One region of the Solibacillus sp. FSL R7-0682 genome, then DNA from elsewhere that is predicted to be linked to it. Evidence: riboswitches for the same ligand, from Rfam matches in the RefSeq annotation. Region 1 holds a riboswitch; each other region holds the start of a gene.
What was found. A riboswitch is a leader RNA that binds a small molecule or an ion and turns the genes downstream of it on or off. The one in region 1 is predicted to bind S-adenosylmethionine.
Positions count from the first base shown of each region.

Region 2: another riboswitch for S-adenosylmethionine. It lies ahead of metK (methionine adenosyltransferase); the one in region 1 lies ahead of metA (homoserine O-acetyltransferase MetA).
Region 3: another riboswitch for S-adenosylmethionine. It lies ahead of MKZ17_RS01830 (bifunctional homocysteine S-methyltransferase/methylenetetrahydrofolate reductase); the one in region 1 lies ahead of metA (homoserine O-acetyltransferase MetA).
Region 4: another riboswitch for S-adenosylmethionine. It lies ahead of MKZ17_RS01075 (methionine ABC transporter ATP-binding protein); the one in region 1 lies ahead of metA (homoserine O-acetyltransferase MetA).

Region 1 covers NZ_JBBOUI010000001.1:2,144,611-2,149,064, forward strand. The annotation lists gene MKZ17_RS10955 (hypothetical protein) at 130-465, shown strand; gene MKZ17_RS10960 (hypothetical protein) at 477-1,055, shown strand; gene MKZ17_RS10965 (hypothetical protein) at 1,184-1,438, shown strand; SAM riboswitch class I at 1,703-1,810, shown strand; gene metA (homoserine O-acetyltransferase MetA) at 1,884-2,825, shown strand; gene MKZ17_RS10975 (DUF3600 domain-containing protein) at 2,882-3,574, opposite strand; gene MKZ17_RS10980 (sigma-70 family RNA polymerase sigma factor) at 3,567-4,091, opposite strand; gene MKZ17_RS10985 (phosphotransferase) at 4,281-4,454, opposite strand, start outside.
Region 2 covers NZ_JBBOUI010000001.1:975,581-980,034, forward strand. The annotation lists gene MKZ17_RS05075 (alpha/beta hydrolase family protein) at 1-226, shown strand, start outside; gene pckA (phosphoenolpyruvate carboxykinase (ATP)) at 393-1,979, opposite strand; SAM riboswitch class I at 2,177-2,294, shown strand; gene metK (methionine adenosyltransferase) at 2,542-3,738, shown strand; gene MKZ17_RS05090 (gamma carbonic anhydrase) at 3,868-4,380, opposite strand.
Region 3 covers NZ_JBBOUI010000001.1:348,407-352,860, forward strand. The annotation lists gene MKZ17_RS01820 (globin-coupled sensor protein) at 1-996, shown strand, start outside; gene hemG (protoporphyrinogen oxidase) at 1,109-2,491, shown strand; SAM riboswitch class I at 2,693-2,790, shown strand; gene MKZ17_RS01830 (bifunctional homocysteine S-methyltransferase/methylenetetrahydrofolate reductase) at 2,891-4,454, shown strand, end outside.
Region 4 covers NZ_JBBOUI010000001.1:204,452-208,905, reverse strand. The annotation lists gene MKZ17_RS01100 (GNAT family N-acetyltransferase) at 1-57, opposite strand, end outside; gene MKZ17_RS01095 (hypothetical protein) at 183-305, opposite strand; gene MKZ17_RS01090 (hypothetical protein) at 320-442, opposite strand; gene MKZ17_RS01085 (glutathione peroxidase) at 963-1,508, shown strand; gene MKZ17_RS01080 (DUF948 domain-containing protein) at 1,609-2,013, opposite strand; SAM riboswitch class I at 2,347-2,446, shown strand; gene MKZ17_RS01075 (methionine ABC transporter ATP-binding protein) at 2,559-3,584, shown strand; gene MKZ17_RS01070 (methionine ABC transporter permease) at 3,574-4,236, shown strand; gene MKZ17_RS01065 (MetQ/NlpA family ABC transporter substrate-binding protein) at 4,249-4,454, shown strand, end outside.

The sequences.
Region 1 (4,454 bases):
GTATACTACGTAAGTAACGTGAAAGTAAGGAATGTAGTGTTATCAATGCTTAAGAGATATATCTAGTTTACATAAGATAGGTTATAGGAAGTTGAGAGTGCATACACTATACATTGAAAGGGGATTAATATGAATAACTTACAACGTCTACAGATGGAAACTAAAGGAATAGAATTAGAACAAGGTGAGATGATTATCTATCTACAAGAAAATGGATTAGAACCATATGACAAATATGATGTAAATTCCATTGTAAATAAACGTAGAATCTATATGACTGCGTTAAGTGTATTAGAATCAATAGCAAACAATACATCTCTTATGAGTACGCTTAAGATAGATGATATGACTGTATCTGACTTCCATGAACAACTACTTGCTCGTATCAATCAATTGGAAGATAAGATAAATAAAATACCAAACAGTGAAGAAGGATTTAAATCTACTTTCTTACTGTATAATTAGGAGTGGGAAGATTGAACAGATTTAATGATTTCATTTTAGATTTAAATTTTCAAAGTATAGAATCAAATTACATTTTAAATCCTAATTTACCTAATAAACGTACAATAAAAGGCTTTGTAACTAATCACGAATTAAATCCAATTTCATCATTTCATTTCCATTCACTAGCACCATTTAAGCGCGGTGAGCATGTAGAAATAGATGGTAATGATTATTTAGTTATGACTGATGTGATTACTAATCGAGTACAGAAACGTAAAGCAATTGTAACTTACTGTAACTTTACTCATGACAAGATTATGATTGATAAAGTATTAGTTGGATATGATGATTTAGGACGTCCAATTTATGAAGATAAAGAAGTGGATTATGGAATTGAATATGGAGTTTTAAAATACAAAGACGTTTCTATTCCTACAAATGAAACTATAAATCTAATTAGAACAGTATACGACTTATCTATTACAGACAATGAAGTGAATAGACGATACTTTACTTATGATAAAGTTTTAACGTTTGAAGGAAGAACATATAGAATAACTGATTTAGTATTTACAAATAAAGGTTTGATAGTAGCGCGGTTACAATAGTCGCTTACCCCTAAACAAGAAATCGATGCCGTACCTTATCATTTTTCACACGCACATAAAAAATATTATTTCCTTATAATAAGTTTTTTGGTAATATATAGTTAGTTAATTTTATGGGGTGGTAAATAATGAAAGAAGAAATTACTAATAATCCTAACAATAATCCCAATGATAATCCAGATATTGATGTATATGAAGGTTGCCTTAAAGGGTGTATGGTGATTATTGTAATTATAATCCTGTGTATATTTTTATTAAAATCATGTTTCGAAAGTATTGACAGAGAACCTGTTAAACAAGGGGATTGGAATTTTGATGGTGAGGTAGATACAAAAGATTTAGATACATATATAAAATGGAAAAATAAACAGGATGATGAATAAGGATTTTCTATTAAAAAATAGTTACATAATCTAACAACCTTTATATGAGGGTTGTTTTTTTGTTGCCAAACGTATTCCTTATCAATTTCACCTCATTATAATTTTTCAAAATATAATTAACATCTACTTCTCTTTTTCAGATGTATGAGTTACAATGTAATTCACATAGGTATAATAAGAAGTGTAATATATACCGTAAACTAGCCGTAACACCAATTATTGCAAAATTCACCTATTCATGTTACGATGAATAACAATTAAATAGTCTTATCACGAGAAACTGAGGGATATGGCCCGGTGACGTTTCAGCAACCTCTAATGCGATTAGAAAGGTGCTAATTCCAGCAAGGGGATTCCCTTGAAAGATAAGAGCGAACGTTGACCTCTCATTCTTTTTTCTGGAATGGGAGGTTTTTTCGTAGATAGGGTATAGGGGGAACAAAGGATGCCAATCAATATACCAAAACAGCTACCTGCTGGAGAGCTTTTAAAAAAAGAGAAGATTTTCGTTATGGAAGAAGACCGCGCGAAAACGCAGCAAATTCGTCCACTGAACATATTAGTATTTAATCTAATGCCAGAAAAAGAAAAAACTGAGTTACAGTTACTACGTTTACTTGGTAATACACCTTTACAAGTGGATGTGACTTTTTTAAATACGGCGACATACGAATCAAAGAATGTGTCAAAGTCTCATTTAGACACATTTTATCAAACATTTGATGAAATTAAGCATCGACGTTATGACGGAATGATTATTACTGGGGCACCCGTTGAGAAGATGGATTTTGAAGCGGTCGGTTACTGGAAAGAAATTACCGAAGTGATGGATTGGGCAAATAAAAACGTGACGTCCATCATGTATATATGTTGGGGGGCACAAGCAGCGCTTTATCACCGTTATGGCATTGGGAAGTTTGAATTACCGAAAAAATGCTCGGGTGTGTATTCACACGTTATTACCGATTTAACCGTTGATTTAGTGCGCGGCTTTAGTGATGAATATGTAGCCCCACATTCCCGCCATACATCGGTTTCCATTGATGAGGTTCGAGCACATCCAGATTTACGTTTATTAAGCTATTCAGATGATGCAGGTGTCTTTATCGTCCAATCAAAAAACAATAAGCATATTATGATCACAGGCCACTTAGAGTACGATGCGACAACACTTTCGGATGAATATTTCCGAGATATTCAAAAGGACCCTGACAATACGGACATTCCAGTAAACTATTTCCCGAATAATGACCCGAGTAAAGAACCGAAAAATAGCTGGCGTGCCCATTCTCACTTGTTGTTTTATAACTGGTTGAACTACTATGTCTACCAAGAAACGCCGTATCATTGGCATTATGTTGATGAACCATTAGAGTATTATATATAACCCAAATAGCATATAAAAACTCTTACTCAACAATTCGAGTAAGAGTTTTTTTGCAATTAATTATAATTTCCCATTTGCTTCTCATTTACATATTGTAAGTAATCTTGTGCCTTAATGAATTCCTCTTTCAACTCGGCAGGAACTGAAGCAATATCAGGTGGACTGGAAACACCTACTTTGGCCATCGTTATTTCATAGGTCATTAATGCTTGCAAGTATTGTTCGAATTCTTCAGCGGTTAAAACCTCTTTGCTTGATGGTTGCCCATTTAATTTGTCAAAGTAGGGTTGTACTTCTCCTATTGCTCGTTTAATTTTTTCTACTTGTTCTTCAGGGATTTGCGTGTAATCGATGTTACCGTTCTTATCCCCATATTCCAGTTTTGAACTTGTAATGACTTGTAATAATTCCTTAAATTGCTCATACTCTTGTTTTCCTAAATCACCTTTTGCTCGATCTAATTTCGCATTAAATAACAAGTAACTTTCGATTGTAATACTTGCCACATGTTTTTTTAGATTTTCAAACGAACCGTATAAATCATCGGCAAGTAAGGCTTGATACGCATATGCACCCGTTGGAATCATTAAACAAGCACAAATACTCGCAATAGCTAACCGCTTTTTCACGAAACGATTTAGTTTACCACCCATTTCCGATTTCGCTTTATGAATACCCAGTTTACTTCTTTCATGAAGCTCTGTAGGAATTTCGATTTTTGACAGCTCTTGCTTAAATTGATTATCCATAATTTCCTACCTCCTTTGCATTTTGACGAAGCTTATCTAAAGCGCGGTATAAAATTGACTTTGCGGTACCAAGGGGGATATCTAATATCTCTGAAATTTCTTTTAATGTCCGATCGTCATAATATTTAAGTAAAATAATACTTTTCTCATCCTCTTTCAACGTATCAATCAGTTCCTGTAAAGATAAAGTAAGGGCAATATCTTCATCTTCTGCACCAGTAATCACTTCAAACCCTAAACTTAGTGGAATCACTTTTTTGTTTGTATTGAGTAAGTTCAATGAACAATTAATCGTAATTTTCATTAGCCAAGTTTTTAAATACTCCGGATTTTTCAGTGTTCCGATTTTCTTAAAAGATTGATAAGCTACTTCTTGAACAAGATCTAATGCATCGTCTTTATTTTTTACATAGACATAAGCCATTCGGTATATATCTGCCTCGTACTGCTGGAAAAGGGTCAAGTACGCTTTATCATTTCCTTTTTGCGCTTTTTTTACTAAGCGTTCCTGTTTCATCGTAAGTAATTCCTCCTTTCGTTTTACATCTATTAGACAAATGGGAAGGGGATTTGGCTTAAATTATTTGAATAATTTTATGTAAAAAGTAAAAAAACGGCATCCATTCAGTTTGGAAGCCGTAATATAATGGGACCTTTTGTATTGTACATATAATTGAAATCTAGGATAATGCTTCTGCAATTTCTATTAATCTAGTATAGCAAATATATCTTCGAGATGATCCCAATGATCGCCAACCCAAACGTTTTCTTCATTAAATCTTTTTATAACGGCTGAATTTTGCATTTTTACGCTAACCCATTCTGCTTCTTTCCACCAAGTTAATTTGAAAGACCGCACTAATTTTTGATTTGATAATGG
Region 2 (4,454 bases), 1.2 Mb from region 1:
TACCCCTTTATTTGAAATAGATGAAATTGACGCACCTGTTCTAATTATACATGGGACGGACGATCAGCATGTCGATATAGAACATGCCTATCAACTGGAGCATTATTTAAAACATCAAGGAAAAGACGTCGAAACATGGTTTTCTTCTGGATTGAAGCATCATTATCCTCCTAAGTTCAATTACAAAACGGTTCGAAAACTATGTGAGTGGATGAAGCTTCAATAATGTATAAAGAAAGACACGCTATCAGCTGTTGCTAATAGCGTGTCTTTTTATGATATAAAAATATAGGAAGTTTATTCCACAAGTCCACTGTTATAGCGGAGAGGACGATTGTTTATAACGACACCTTCCTCCGAATAAACGTTATGTCGTGTAAAGTCATTAGCTATTATGCTAATGGACCACCTTTTTTCACGATTGCTTCATCTACATTAGCAAATTTCGTGAAGTTGTTTTTGAATAAATGTGCAAGCTCTGCTGCTTTTTTATCATAAGCTGCTTTGTCTGACCAAGCATCACGAGGATTCAATACCTCCGTCGGAACACCTTCAACTGCTACTGGGATATTTAATCCGAATACGCCATCTTGTGTCGTTTCAACGTCATTTAACTTGCCATCAATGGCAGCGCGTACCATTGTACGAGTGTAAGAAAGTTTCATACGGTTACCTACACCGTATTCGCCACCAGTCCAACCAGTGTTTACTAAAAATACTTGTGAGCCATGCTCATCAATTTTCTTACCTAATTGCTCAGCGTAAACAGTTGCTGGTAGTGGTAAGAATGGAGAACCGAAGCATGTAGAGAATACTGGCTCTGGTTCTGTAACACCGCGTTCAGTACCTGCTAATTTAGATGTGAAACCACTTAGGAAGTGGTACATTGCTTGCTCTTTTGTTAATTTTGAAATAGGAGGTAATACCCCAAATGCATCTGCTGTTAGGAAGATGATTGTTTTTGGGTGACCTGCTACAGATGGTAATACAATATTATCAATATAATCGATTGGATATGCCACACGAGTATTTTCAGTTAATGAACCGTTATCGTAATCACATACACGAGTTTCTGGATTTACTACTACGTTTTCTAATACAGAACCAAATTTAATGGCATTATAAATTTCTGGCTCTTTTTCAGCAGAGAGGTTGATTGTTTTTGCATAGCAACCACCTTCGATATTGAATACGCCGTTGTCAGACCAGCCGTGCTCATCATCACCGATTAATTTACGGTCAGCATCAGCAGATAAAGTCGTTTTACCAGTACCTGATAAACCGAAGAATAAAGCTACGTCGCCTTCTTCACCTACGTTTGCTGAACAGTGCATCGGGAAGATACCTTGCTCTGGTAATAAGTAGTTCATGATGCCGAAAATTGATTTTTTCATTTCACCTGCATACTCAGTACCACCAATTAAGATGATTTTCTTTTCTAAAGATGTTATGATGAATGTTTCAGAACCGGTACCATCAACTTCTGGATTTGCTTTGAAGTTAGGTGCAGATACAATTGTGAAATCTGCAACATGTGAAGCTAATTCTTCTGCTGTTGGACGGATGAATAATTGATGACAGAATAGGTTATGCCAAGCATATTCATTGATGACTTTTATCGATAATTGTGAATCTTTGTCGGCACCTGCAAAACCATTAAAAACAAACAGTTCGTCGCGTTCTTTTAAGTAATTAATAACTTTAATGTATAAATTGTCGAATACTTCAGATGAAATCGGTCGGTTTACTTTACCCCAGTCGATTTTGTCTTTTGATCCATCTTCTTCAACCATATATTTATCTTTAGGGGAACGACCAGTATACTTTCCAGTTTCAGCTGCGATTGCACCGTCAACAGTTAACATTGCTTCTCCACGTGATGTTGCTTTTTCAACTAGTTGTGGAACGGATAGTTGTGTGTTAATATTATCCCCGTTTAAAAGTTCTTTCAGCTCGTTAGCAATTTCTACCGAATTCATCGCTTAAGTACCATCCTTTTTTATAGTATTCCCTTTATAGGGGAGTTGTTTGTTAATTCAAAAATAGTATAACACATTGCATCCAATAATCTATACTAATTATGAATTATTTTTTCTGATTTTTTTAGTGTAATAAATACGACAAAATTTGTTGACATAAAATGCGTTTTTTCGTAAGATATTTAATTGAACGGATACTCTTATCCCGAGCTGGTGGAGGGGCAGGCCCTATGAAACCCGGCAACCTGCAATACGACTTTTCGTAACGTGTTGGTGCCAACCTGATGCAAGGGAAACTCCCTTGAACGATAAGAGTGAAAGGTAACGAAAGATAACATCCTTTCCTCACGCGTGATGAGCGCGGCAATGAGTGAAGGGATTTTTTTATTGTTTTTATAATAAAAAAGAATTTAATTTTTAATAAAATAGATAAATTGCAGCCTTTCAAAACCTCGTGTTAAAGCAGTATAGCTTGACGTTTATTTTTATAAACGGACATGGGTAATGAGTACCGTATCATAACAAACAAAACAATCGCAAAAGTGAATTAGGAGGAAGTAAAATGACAAATCGTCGACTGTTTACATCAGAAAGTGTAACGGAAGGACATCCGGATAAAATTTGTGACCAAATTTCGGATGCTATTTTAGATGCCATTTTAGCAGCAGATCCAAATGCACGTGTAGCTTGTGAAACAACGGTAACAACAGGCTTAGTATTAGTATCTGGTGAAATTACAACTTCTACGTATGTAGATATGAAAGGAATTATCCGTGACACAGTAGCAGAAATTGGCTACACACGTGGTAAATATGGTTTTGATGCTGAAAACTTAGCTGTTCTTGTAGCAGTTGGAGAGCAATCTCCTGACATCGCGCAAGGTGTTGACCAGGCGCTCGAAGCTCGCGAAGGTTCAATGACAGATGAAGAGTTAGAAGCTATTGGTGCAGGAGACCAAGGGTTAATGTTTGGTTACGCTTGTAATGAAACACCAGAGCTTATGCCTCTACCAATTTCTTTAGCACATAAATTAGCACGTCGTTTAGCAGAAGTGCGAAAATCAGGTGAATTAGATTATTTACGTCCAGATGGTAAAACACAAGTAACAATTGAGTACGATGAAAACAACCAACCAGTACGTGTAGATACAATCGTTATTTCAACTCAACATGATGAAGAAGCGACATTAGAACAAATTCAATCAGATATGAAAGAGTTCGTTATTAAGCCGGTTGTACCAGCTAATCTTTTAGATGAAGCGACAAAATACTTTATCAACCCAACTGGCCGTTTTGTAATCGGTGGACCTAAAGGGGACGCAGGATTAACAGGTCGTAAAATTATCGTAGACACTTACGGTGGTTATGCACGTCACGGTGGTGGAGCATTCTCTGGTAAGGATGCAACAAAGGTTGACCGTTCAGCAGCTTATGCTGCACGTTATGTTGCCAAAAATATCGTAGCAGCAGGCTTAGCTGACCGTGCAGAAGTTCAATTAGCATATGCAATTGGTGTAGCACAACCAGTATCGATCGCAGTAGATACTTTCGGCACAGGGAAAGTGGGAGAAAGCCAAATCGTAGAATGGGTACGTGAGCTATTTGATTTACGTCCTGCAGGCATTATTAAAATGCTGGATTTACGACGTCCAATTTACAAACAAACTGCAGCATATGGTCATTTTGGACGTACGGACTTAAATGTTCCTTGGGAAAAAACAGACAAAGCAGCAGAATTAAAAGTTAAAGCGGGACTATAAAAAATATAAGGAGCCAATGTAAACAAATTGTTTATATGGCTCCTTTTTGTAAACGGAAAGTTAAAAAATGGGCGGAAACACTATATAATAGGAAGAAAGTCAAATACAACCGGTAACGCTAGTTTGTTGTTACTTTTGTAATGATTTATAGTATTGTCCTTTTTCTACGTATTCACGAATAATACGATCCATGTCTGCGCGATCTTCGGCCGTTACTTCACGGACCACCTTTGCTGGACGCCCCATTGCTAATGTATTTGGGGGGATTTTTTTTCCTGGTGGTACAAGACTACCTGCGCCGATAAAGGCACCCTCACCGATTTCTGCACCATCCAAAATGATGGAACCCATTCCAATTAACGCTCGTTTCTTAATAGTACAGCTATGTAAGGTAACTTGATGGCCAATTGTTACCTCATCTTCTATGATTAACGGGAATGCAGGGCTTTGGTGGAGACATGATAAATCTTGTATACTAACACGCTCGCCAATTATTGTCTTGTTAACATCGCCACGTATGACAGTATTGAACCAAATGGATGTTTCTGCACCAATTGAAACGTCACCAGTAACTGTTGCATAGTCTGCAATAAATGCAGAAGGGTGAATCGAAGGAGTTTTATCTTTATATGGGTAAATCATACTAAGTACCTCTTTTCTTGTATAAAATAGTAATTCATTCTATTAGTATCGTATCAAATGAAAATAGATTTTCA
Region 3 (4,454 bases), 1.8 Mb from region 1:
TTTTTGAAACGTAAAAAAATTGCACAAGTACATGTACGAATAGGGTTGAAAACCAAATGGTATATTGGTGCATTCCAAAGTTTGTTAGTCGAATTTATCCGTTTAGTGAAAATAAACATTGATAATGATGAACAACGTTTTCGGACATTAGAAGCCATTTCAAAAATATTGAATTTCGAACAGCAAGTCGTGTTAGAGGAATATGAAGCTGTCGTAGAGAGAATGCAACAACGTTTAGAGGAAGAACGACGCAATGTAGGTAATTCTATTATTGAATCATCCTCAAATTTAGCGGCAATATCTGAGCAAACAAATGCTTCGTTTCACCAACTATCGACGCAAGCAGATGTTATGGTTTCCTATACTAAAAGAGCTATTGACCTTTCAACAATTGCTACAGATCAAGCTCATCATGGTAAAGTTCAAATTCAACATCAATCGATGAGTATGGATGCTATACATGATGCGGTTGGCTCGATTTCTTTGGAAATTGAAAAGTTAGCGGAAATTTCAAAAGAGATGGAGCAAACGATGGGTATTGTTACGAATATTGCCAACCAAACGAACCTTTTAGCATTAAATGCAGCGATTGAAGCGGCACGTGCAGGCGAAGCGGGTAAAGGTTTTGGTGTTGTAGCGGGTGAAGTTCGAAAGCTTTCGGAGCAAACAAAAGATTCTACGATAAATGTGGAAGAACTATTACAAAATACAAATATTCGTACAACAAGATTATTAGAGTCCTTAAAAGAAATTAAAGTTGCGGTTCAAGCTGGTGAAGAAAGTATGAAAGGCACAGAAGCGCAGTTTTCTGCAATCGTGGAATCATTGAAGGAAACAAAAATTCAAAGCAATCTTGTAGAGCAAGAAGTGGGGTTAATTGGCTCAGTTATTACTGAACTAGGAGCTGCCTTTGATGAAGTAACAATTGCAGCGGATAATTTAGCAACAATTTCGCAAGACTTACAAGATAATGAGAAGTTTAATGGATTAGGGTGAGTTTTCCCCTAATCTTTTTTTCGTTTAAAATTTGTAATATCCATCAGTCCAAAATGAATTCAAAAAAGATTATACTGGAGAAAGAAACATGAACGGATTGGAGAAGGTATATATGAAAACAGTGGTCGTAGTTGGTGGAGGGATTACAGGTCTTTGTACAATGCATTATTTAAAAAAGCAATTAGAGGAAACAAATAATAAAGCACGGTTAATATTAATTGAAAAAAATGAGTACTTAGGAGGGAAAATTCACTCCCAACAGGCAAGTGGCTTTATTATGGAAACGGGTGCAGACTCGATAGTTGCAAGGCACCCAGGTGTAATAGAGCTAGTAAAGGAGCTCGATTTCGAATCGCAGCTTGTTTATAACGAAACAGGCATCTCTTATATTCATACTAATAATGAGCTACATGCTATTCCGGAGGGTTCGACATTTGGGATACCAATGAGCGTGGATTCCCTCATGTCTAGTACGCTCGTTTCTGAAGAAGGGAAGCAACGAGCACTGCAAGATTTAATGTTACCTAACACTAGCTTCACGAAAGAAAGCTCGATTGGTTCTTTTTTGGCGCATTTCTTAGGAGAAGAGCTAGTTCATAATCAAATTGCACCTGTGCTTGCGGGTGTTTACTCCGGGGATTTATATCAGCTGAGCTTAGCCTCTACGTTGCCTTATTTAGTTGATTATAAAAATGAATATGGCTCAATCATTAAAGGCTTTGAAGCGAATCGTGCACAATTCGATAAGGCAGCCAATAAAAAGTTTATCTCCTTCCAAAAAGGCTTGTCAGCTATTATTGATCGATTAGAGGAACTATTACCAGAAGTTGAATTCAAAAAAAATACGGCAACAAAACAGATTCGCAAGTTAGACGTAGGCTATGAAGTCATACTTCAAGATGAAACAATCGTGGCAGATGTTGTTGTATTAGCAGTGCCAAATGAAACGGTGCGTCATGTGTTAAAGGATGAACAGCTTGATGTACAGCTACAAAAATTTACAACTGCTTCTGCTTTGACTATGTATGTAGGCTTTGATGTACCGGATTCTGTTTTACCAGCAGATGGGACGGGTTTTATTGTTTCACACAATAGTGAATTAGTATGTAATGCATCAACATGGACAAGCCGTAAATGGAAGCATACGTCCGCACAAGGCAATTTACTTGTTCGATTATTTTATAAAAATAATAATGTGCGTTATGAGGAGTTAGCGGCGATGTCAGATGAAGAGCTAACGAAGGTCGCGCTTGAGGACATTCGTTTAAGCTTGGGAATTGAAGAAGAGCCAACAATCGTCAACATAACGAAGTGGATCGATCAAATGCCGCGTTATGATTTAGCTCATAATGAAGCATTAAACGTAGTAGTAAAAGATTTAGAAGTACGTTATCCTAATTTATTGTTAGCAGGCTGCTCATATTTCGGAGTAGGAATTGGGGCATGTATTCAAAACGGTAAAAAGACAGGACAGGAAATTGCTACGCTTCTATAGGATTGACTAGAAGATTCACTTTACCCCGCGTAAACGGGCAGTAAAATTAAGAACTGCCCGTAAAAGCCCGATTGGTGAAGCTAACTAGTCGTGGGAAAGGTCGTCCACGACTAGAAGATTCACTTTACCCCGCTAAAGGGTATTGACGTTTTTCGTTTATAACGGTATGATTCTTTTAATTATTTAAAAAATTCATAAAAATTCTTATCAAGAGAAGTCGAGGGACTGGCCCTAAGAAACTTCAGCAACCAACTTATGTCAGGTGCTAAATCCAGATGGCTTTTGCCAAAAGATGAGAAGGAATGACAGCAGACATTGTGTAACCTTCTTTTATTTTTAAAGAAGGTTTTTTTATATTCAAATATATCTGAAAATACTGTGAACGATGGAGTGGATGTAATGGGATTACTGGAAGATTTAAAGACAAAAGTGTTAACAGCGGACGGTGCAATCGGAACATTATTATATTCTTACGGACTGGATTATTGTCATGAAGAAATGAACATTGCACGTCCAGAAATTATTGAAAAAATCCATAGTGATTACATTGCAGCAGGTGCAGATATTATTCAGACGAATACATATGGTGCTAACGCAATCAAATTAGCGCGCTATGGTTTTGAGGGACGTGTGCAGGAGTTTAATAAAGCGGCTATTGAAATTGCCAAAGCTGCGGCAGCTCCAGGAGGACAGTATGTATTAGCGACAATTGGTGGAATTCGAGGTATCCGAAAAAGTGATGCAACATTGGAGGAGATTTTAAGGGCTTTCAAAGAGCAGGTGGATGTGTTACTTGTTGGTGAACCAGATGGATTTTTATTAGAAACGTATTATGACTTTGAAGAATTATCACACAGTGTGCATTTATTGCGTTCATTAACAGACTTACCAATTATTGCACAAGTAACAATGCAGGAACCTGGCGTTTTGTTAAATGGTCAATCGCTGAATGAGGCACTACATGACTTAGAGCGCCTAGGTGCAGATATTGTGGGTAGCAACTGTAGACTCGGCCCATTTCATACAATTCAAGCCTTTGAAGGAGTAAATTTACCGCAAAATGCGTATTTATCTGCCTATCCAAATGCCTCGTTATTGGACGTAGAAGATGGCCGTGTTGTGTATGAATCCGAAGCAGATTACTTTGCCCGTGCAGCAGTTGAACTAGTAGAGCAAGGTGTTCGTTTAATTGGTGGCTGCTGTGGTACAACGCCAAAGCATATCGCAGCGTTAAAGGCACGCTTAGCAAATGTAGAGCCAATTACGACAAAAGAAAAATTACTAGGACGCACAGAATTCGTTCGTCAAGCAGAGCCGCGAAAGCAAGAGCCGCTCCATGAAAAAGCGAAGCGTGAGCGTTCTGTTATTGTAGAATTAGATACCCCACGTCATTTAGAAATTGATGGCTTTGTGGAAGGGGCAAAGCAGCTAGCGAGAGCAGGAGCAGATGTTGTGATGATGGCGGATAATTCCCTCGCATCGCCGCGCATTAGTAATATTGCAATGGCCGCGATTTTAAAAGAGCATGGAATCCGGTCCCTCCCACATTTAACATGTCGTGATCGGAATTTGATCGGCTTACAATCGCATTTAATGGGACTTGATGCACTTGAATTACATGATATTTTAGTTGTGACAGGTGACCCAACAAAGGTTGGGGACTTCCCTGGAGCGACGAGTGTATATGATGTGTCATCCATGGAGCTCATTTCATTAATTAAGCAATTAAATAAAGGTGGTTCGTTTACAGGTAAATCATTACGGAAGCAGGCGAATTTCTCAGTTGCTGCTGCGTTCAATCCTAATGTACGAGTACTTGCCCGTGCAGTAGCGCGCTTAGAGAAAAAAATTGAGCACGGTGCGGATTACTTCATTTCACAGCCAGTCTATTCAAAGGAAAAAATTGTAGAAATTTATGAGGAGACAAAGCATTTAGAAACGCCAATTTATATTGGAATTATGC
Region 4 (4,454 bases), 1.9 Mb from region 1:
ATCTAGAAGCGTAACTAATTTTAATGATAGTTCTTCATCAATTGAGTATGTAAACATATTTTCCCCTCCAGAATTTTTAATGATTATTGTACCATATAAATCTACCAAAAATTTGAATTTTTACTTAAAGCGGAAATAATATAAAATGAACAAACAAAAAACAGTAGCAGGGCTACTGTTTTTTAGTTCGTATATGATAATACAGCATTCGAATATTTGGCTAATTCTTGTGTTGCTTCATTTTTTGTATTGTACTCGAACATACGAATATCGTTTCGATTATTGAAAACAGTAATGATCCACATATTTTTTGCTCCTTTTATTTTGTATATGATAATACGGCATTTTTATATTTGGCTAATTCTTTTGCCGCTTCTGCTTTTGTTGTGTATTCAAACATACGAATATCATTTTGATTATTAAATACTGTCACTACCCACATGGTTCATTTCTCCTTTGATTTCAAATTTTCATTATAAAATCGTTCATTCCCCACTGACTTTTGCAACTTGTTATATAACATCTTATTCCTCTCTCATTCTACTCCGATTTTTTTTAAATAAAAGAGATATTTGTTGGTTTTCACAATGTGTTCATAATTAAAACGCTTTCTTTGAACACTTTGTGACATCAATGTTTTTTAAGGAATAACCGTATTTCAGAAAAGCAAATCGTTAAGTAGCAACTTTTGTTATATAACAGAATAAAGCGTTTTCTCTTTTACTTTTATAGTAAGGAGAGATGTAGGGAGTAATTTTTTAAATTAGTTGAGTAAATATGAATGAGGAAAAATAATTAATTACTAGCTATCTCGTTTTTGCCATCGTAGTAATCAAACTCTTTGAATTTTAAGATTGATTAAAATTTGAAGCGTTTACTCTTCTAGTTAAGGCGAAATTCTGGAAACTATATAATTACGCCTATATAATTAATATAAAATAACTTTATATAGGAGAATGCTCATGAGTATATATAATTACTTAATTAAAAAACCAAATGGTGAAATTTTATCAATGGAAACATACCGTGATAAAGCAATGCTAATCGTTAATACTGCTAGTGAGTGTCAATTTACTTATCAATACGAGGATATGCAAAAGCTATATGAAAAATATAAAACAAGCGGCCTAGAGATTTTATCGTTCCCTTGTAATCAATTTGGCAATCAAAACCCTGAAGATGGCCAAACTTCTGCTTCAAAATGTAAACTTCAATTCGGTGTACAATACCCTATTTTCGAAAAAATTGAAGTGAACGGTAATGCTACTCACCCACTTTTCAATTATTTAAAGCATAAAGTAGATTGCCCTCCTTTTGCGCAACAGACGATGCAACAAAAAATGCTATTTAATCATATTCAAGAAAACTTCCCTGACTATTTAATCGGGCGTAATATTCGTTGGAACTTCACAAAGTTTTTAGTTGATAAAAAAGGTAAGGTTATTCAACGCTTTGAGCCAGATACATCTATGCTTGATATCGAATTGGCAATCGAACAATTACTTTAAGTACATAAAGAGCATCTAGAAAAAGCGGAAGCAATCTAGTTTAATTACCCTTTTCAAAAGTGTGAAAGGGCACTCCAATTGTAGAATGCCCTTTCCACCACTACTGAGCTTTGCGATTTATAAATTTCATCGCGGTATTTATCCATTGCTCTGTCTGTGCCTGTTTTTCTGAATCTGTATTTAACTGCCTTACAATTGCCGTTGTTGCAGCTTGTGAAGATTCGCTTACTTTATTTAATACGGTACTCGTCTCTTTTACAGATTGAATAACCAATTGAATGGTTTCCTTTTTATTATCAATGTCCTTTTTTATCCGATCCATTGTCACTGTTAGCGCTACAGTTTGTGTTTGTATACCCTCCAACTGCTTTTGAATGCCCTGAACATGTGTTAAAAGTACTTTGATTGTATTTCTTAACGGGACTACAACTATAGCCAAGCATCCTACAAATACTACGACCGCGAGTATCAAAACAATAATTGCAGCTAATAACCATGCATTCATTAGAAAACCTCCCATTTACAACATTTTATTTCCTTTATCTTATTACAACTACCCTAAAAATGGCTAATGTACCCTTTAAGGATGTGTTTATTTATAAATTTTTTTACTACATTAATCATTATTTTTTGTACAAAAATTTTTAAAAACTATTATTTGAAATAAGGGTTTCTTCTTACTTATATAACCGCATAAATTTGGATAAAACAGCATTTCCATTACTTGTTTTCAGAAAAAAAGTTTTACTCGGAAAAATTAAAATATTTTTATTTTTATATTGACAACCAGTTTACTAGGCTTTAAGATTAGGGACATATTAAACGCAACTAAATATTTTTCTTATCAAGAGAGATGGAGGGACAGGCCCTTTGAAGTCTCGGCAACAGCTATTATGCAATGTGCCAAATCCTGCAAGTGCAAACTTGGAAGATAAGATCAAAAGCGGTGAAAATTGTCCTTTCAACCTTTCGTATCTTATTTTTTATGATGCGGAAGGTTTTTTATTTTTCAACAATAACTTTAGTAGCGGAATGAAAGTAGGTTTTAATATGATTGAATTTTCAAATGTATCCAAAGTATTTAAAGCGAAAGATCGGGACGTACATGCAGTAAAAGACGTTAACTTAACGGTCAATCAAGGCGATATTTTTGGCATTATCGGATTTAGTGGCGCTGGGAAAAGTACCCTGCTTCGTCTCGTCAATTTACTTGAAAAGCCTTCAACAGGCTCCATCAAAGTCCAAGGTATTGACTTAGCGACGATATCCCAAAAAGATCTTCGTCAATTGCGCCGACGTATTGGGATGATTTTTCAAAACTTTAATCTAATGACGTCACGTACTGTCGCAGGAAATATTGGCTATCCATTAAAACTAGCTGGGGCCCCAAAAGCTGAAATTGAACGACGAACAGCGGAACTATTGAAATTCGTTGGCTTATCTGAAAAAGCAAAAGACTACCCTGAACAGTTATCAGGGGGGCAAAAGCAACGTGTCGGCATCGCCCGCGCACTTGCGACGAATCCGGATATTTTAATTTGTGATGAAGCAACTTCTGCACTCGATCCGGAAACGACTGCCGATATATTAAAACTATTAAAGCAAGTAAATCAAGAACTCGGAATTACGGTTTTATTAATTACACATGAAATGCATGTTATCCAATCGATTTGTAATCGCGTTGCGGTCATGGAAAAGGGGCAAGTCATTGAGGAGGGGGAAGTATATGAGGTATTTACACAACCACAGCATCCAACTACACAGCGCTTTATTCAATCCGTACACCAAGACATTCCGTCCGAGCAAATATTAAAAGAATGGCAACAGTCTGGTGGTCAGCATTTATATCGTATCTTATTTAAAGGCTCATTAACCCATAACCCGCTACTTTCTGAAATCACCCAAAAGCATCAAGTACCCTTCAACATTATTTACGGTTCTGTACGAGAGCTCCAAAATAAAATGTTCGGGAACTTACTTATTTCCTTCCAAGGGAATGATGCACAGGTGAAACAAGTGATCAACGAGCTTTCACAGCGAGTAGAAGTAGAGGAGGTTATTTTAAATGAAGGTTGATTGGAATACATTTTGGCCAAGAATTATTGAAGCAACTGGCGAAACGCTCTACATGGTTATTTTAACGCTTATTTTTGGCTCTATTCTTGGTATAACAATAGGTTTACTTTTATTTGTAACACGAGAAAATAATATTTTGGAAAGTAAAATTACATACACTGTGCTGAATATTTTAATCAACATTATTCGCCCGATTCCATTTCTTATTTTCTTAGTTGCGCTATCTCCTCTAACTCGAATCGTTATGGGGACAACAATTGGAACAACTGCAGCTGTTTTCCCTATGACGATTGCAGCCGCCTTTGGAATTGCGCGCATTGTTGAAACAAACTTAATTAGTATCGATCCAGGTGTTATTGAAGCGGCAAAAGCGATGGGGGCAAGTCCACTGCAAATTATTTTTACGGTATTAATTCCGGAAGCGTTAGGTCCCCTTATTTTAGGTTTAACCTTCGTCACAATCAGCTTAATCGACTTCTCTGCTATTGCAGGAACAGTTGGCGGCGGTGGTTTAGGTCACATTGCAATCACCTATGGTTATCAGCGATTTGACGGTAGCGTCATGATAGTGACAGTTATTATATTAATTATTCTTGTACAGCTAGCTCAGTGGTTAGGTAACTTCTTAGCAAAAAAAATATTAAGACGATAGGAGAAAAATAACATGAAAAAATTATTATTATCAGCAGTAACAGCCGTATCAGCCTTTACATTAGCAGCTTGTGGAGGCAACGAAAATGAAGTCGTAAAAATTGGTGTAAATGGTGCAGACGGTGCACAGTGGCCGATTTTAGAAGAGAAGTTAGAAAAAGAAGGTATCGAAATTGAATTGGTTGAATTTGCCGACTATACATTACCAAATAATGCATT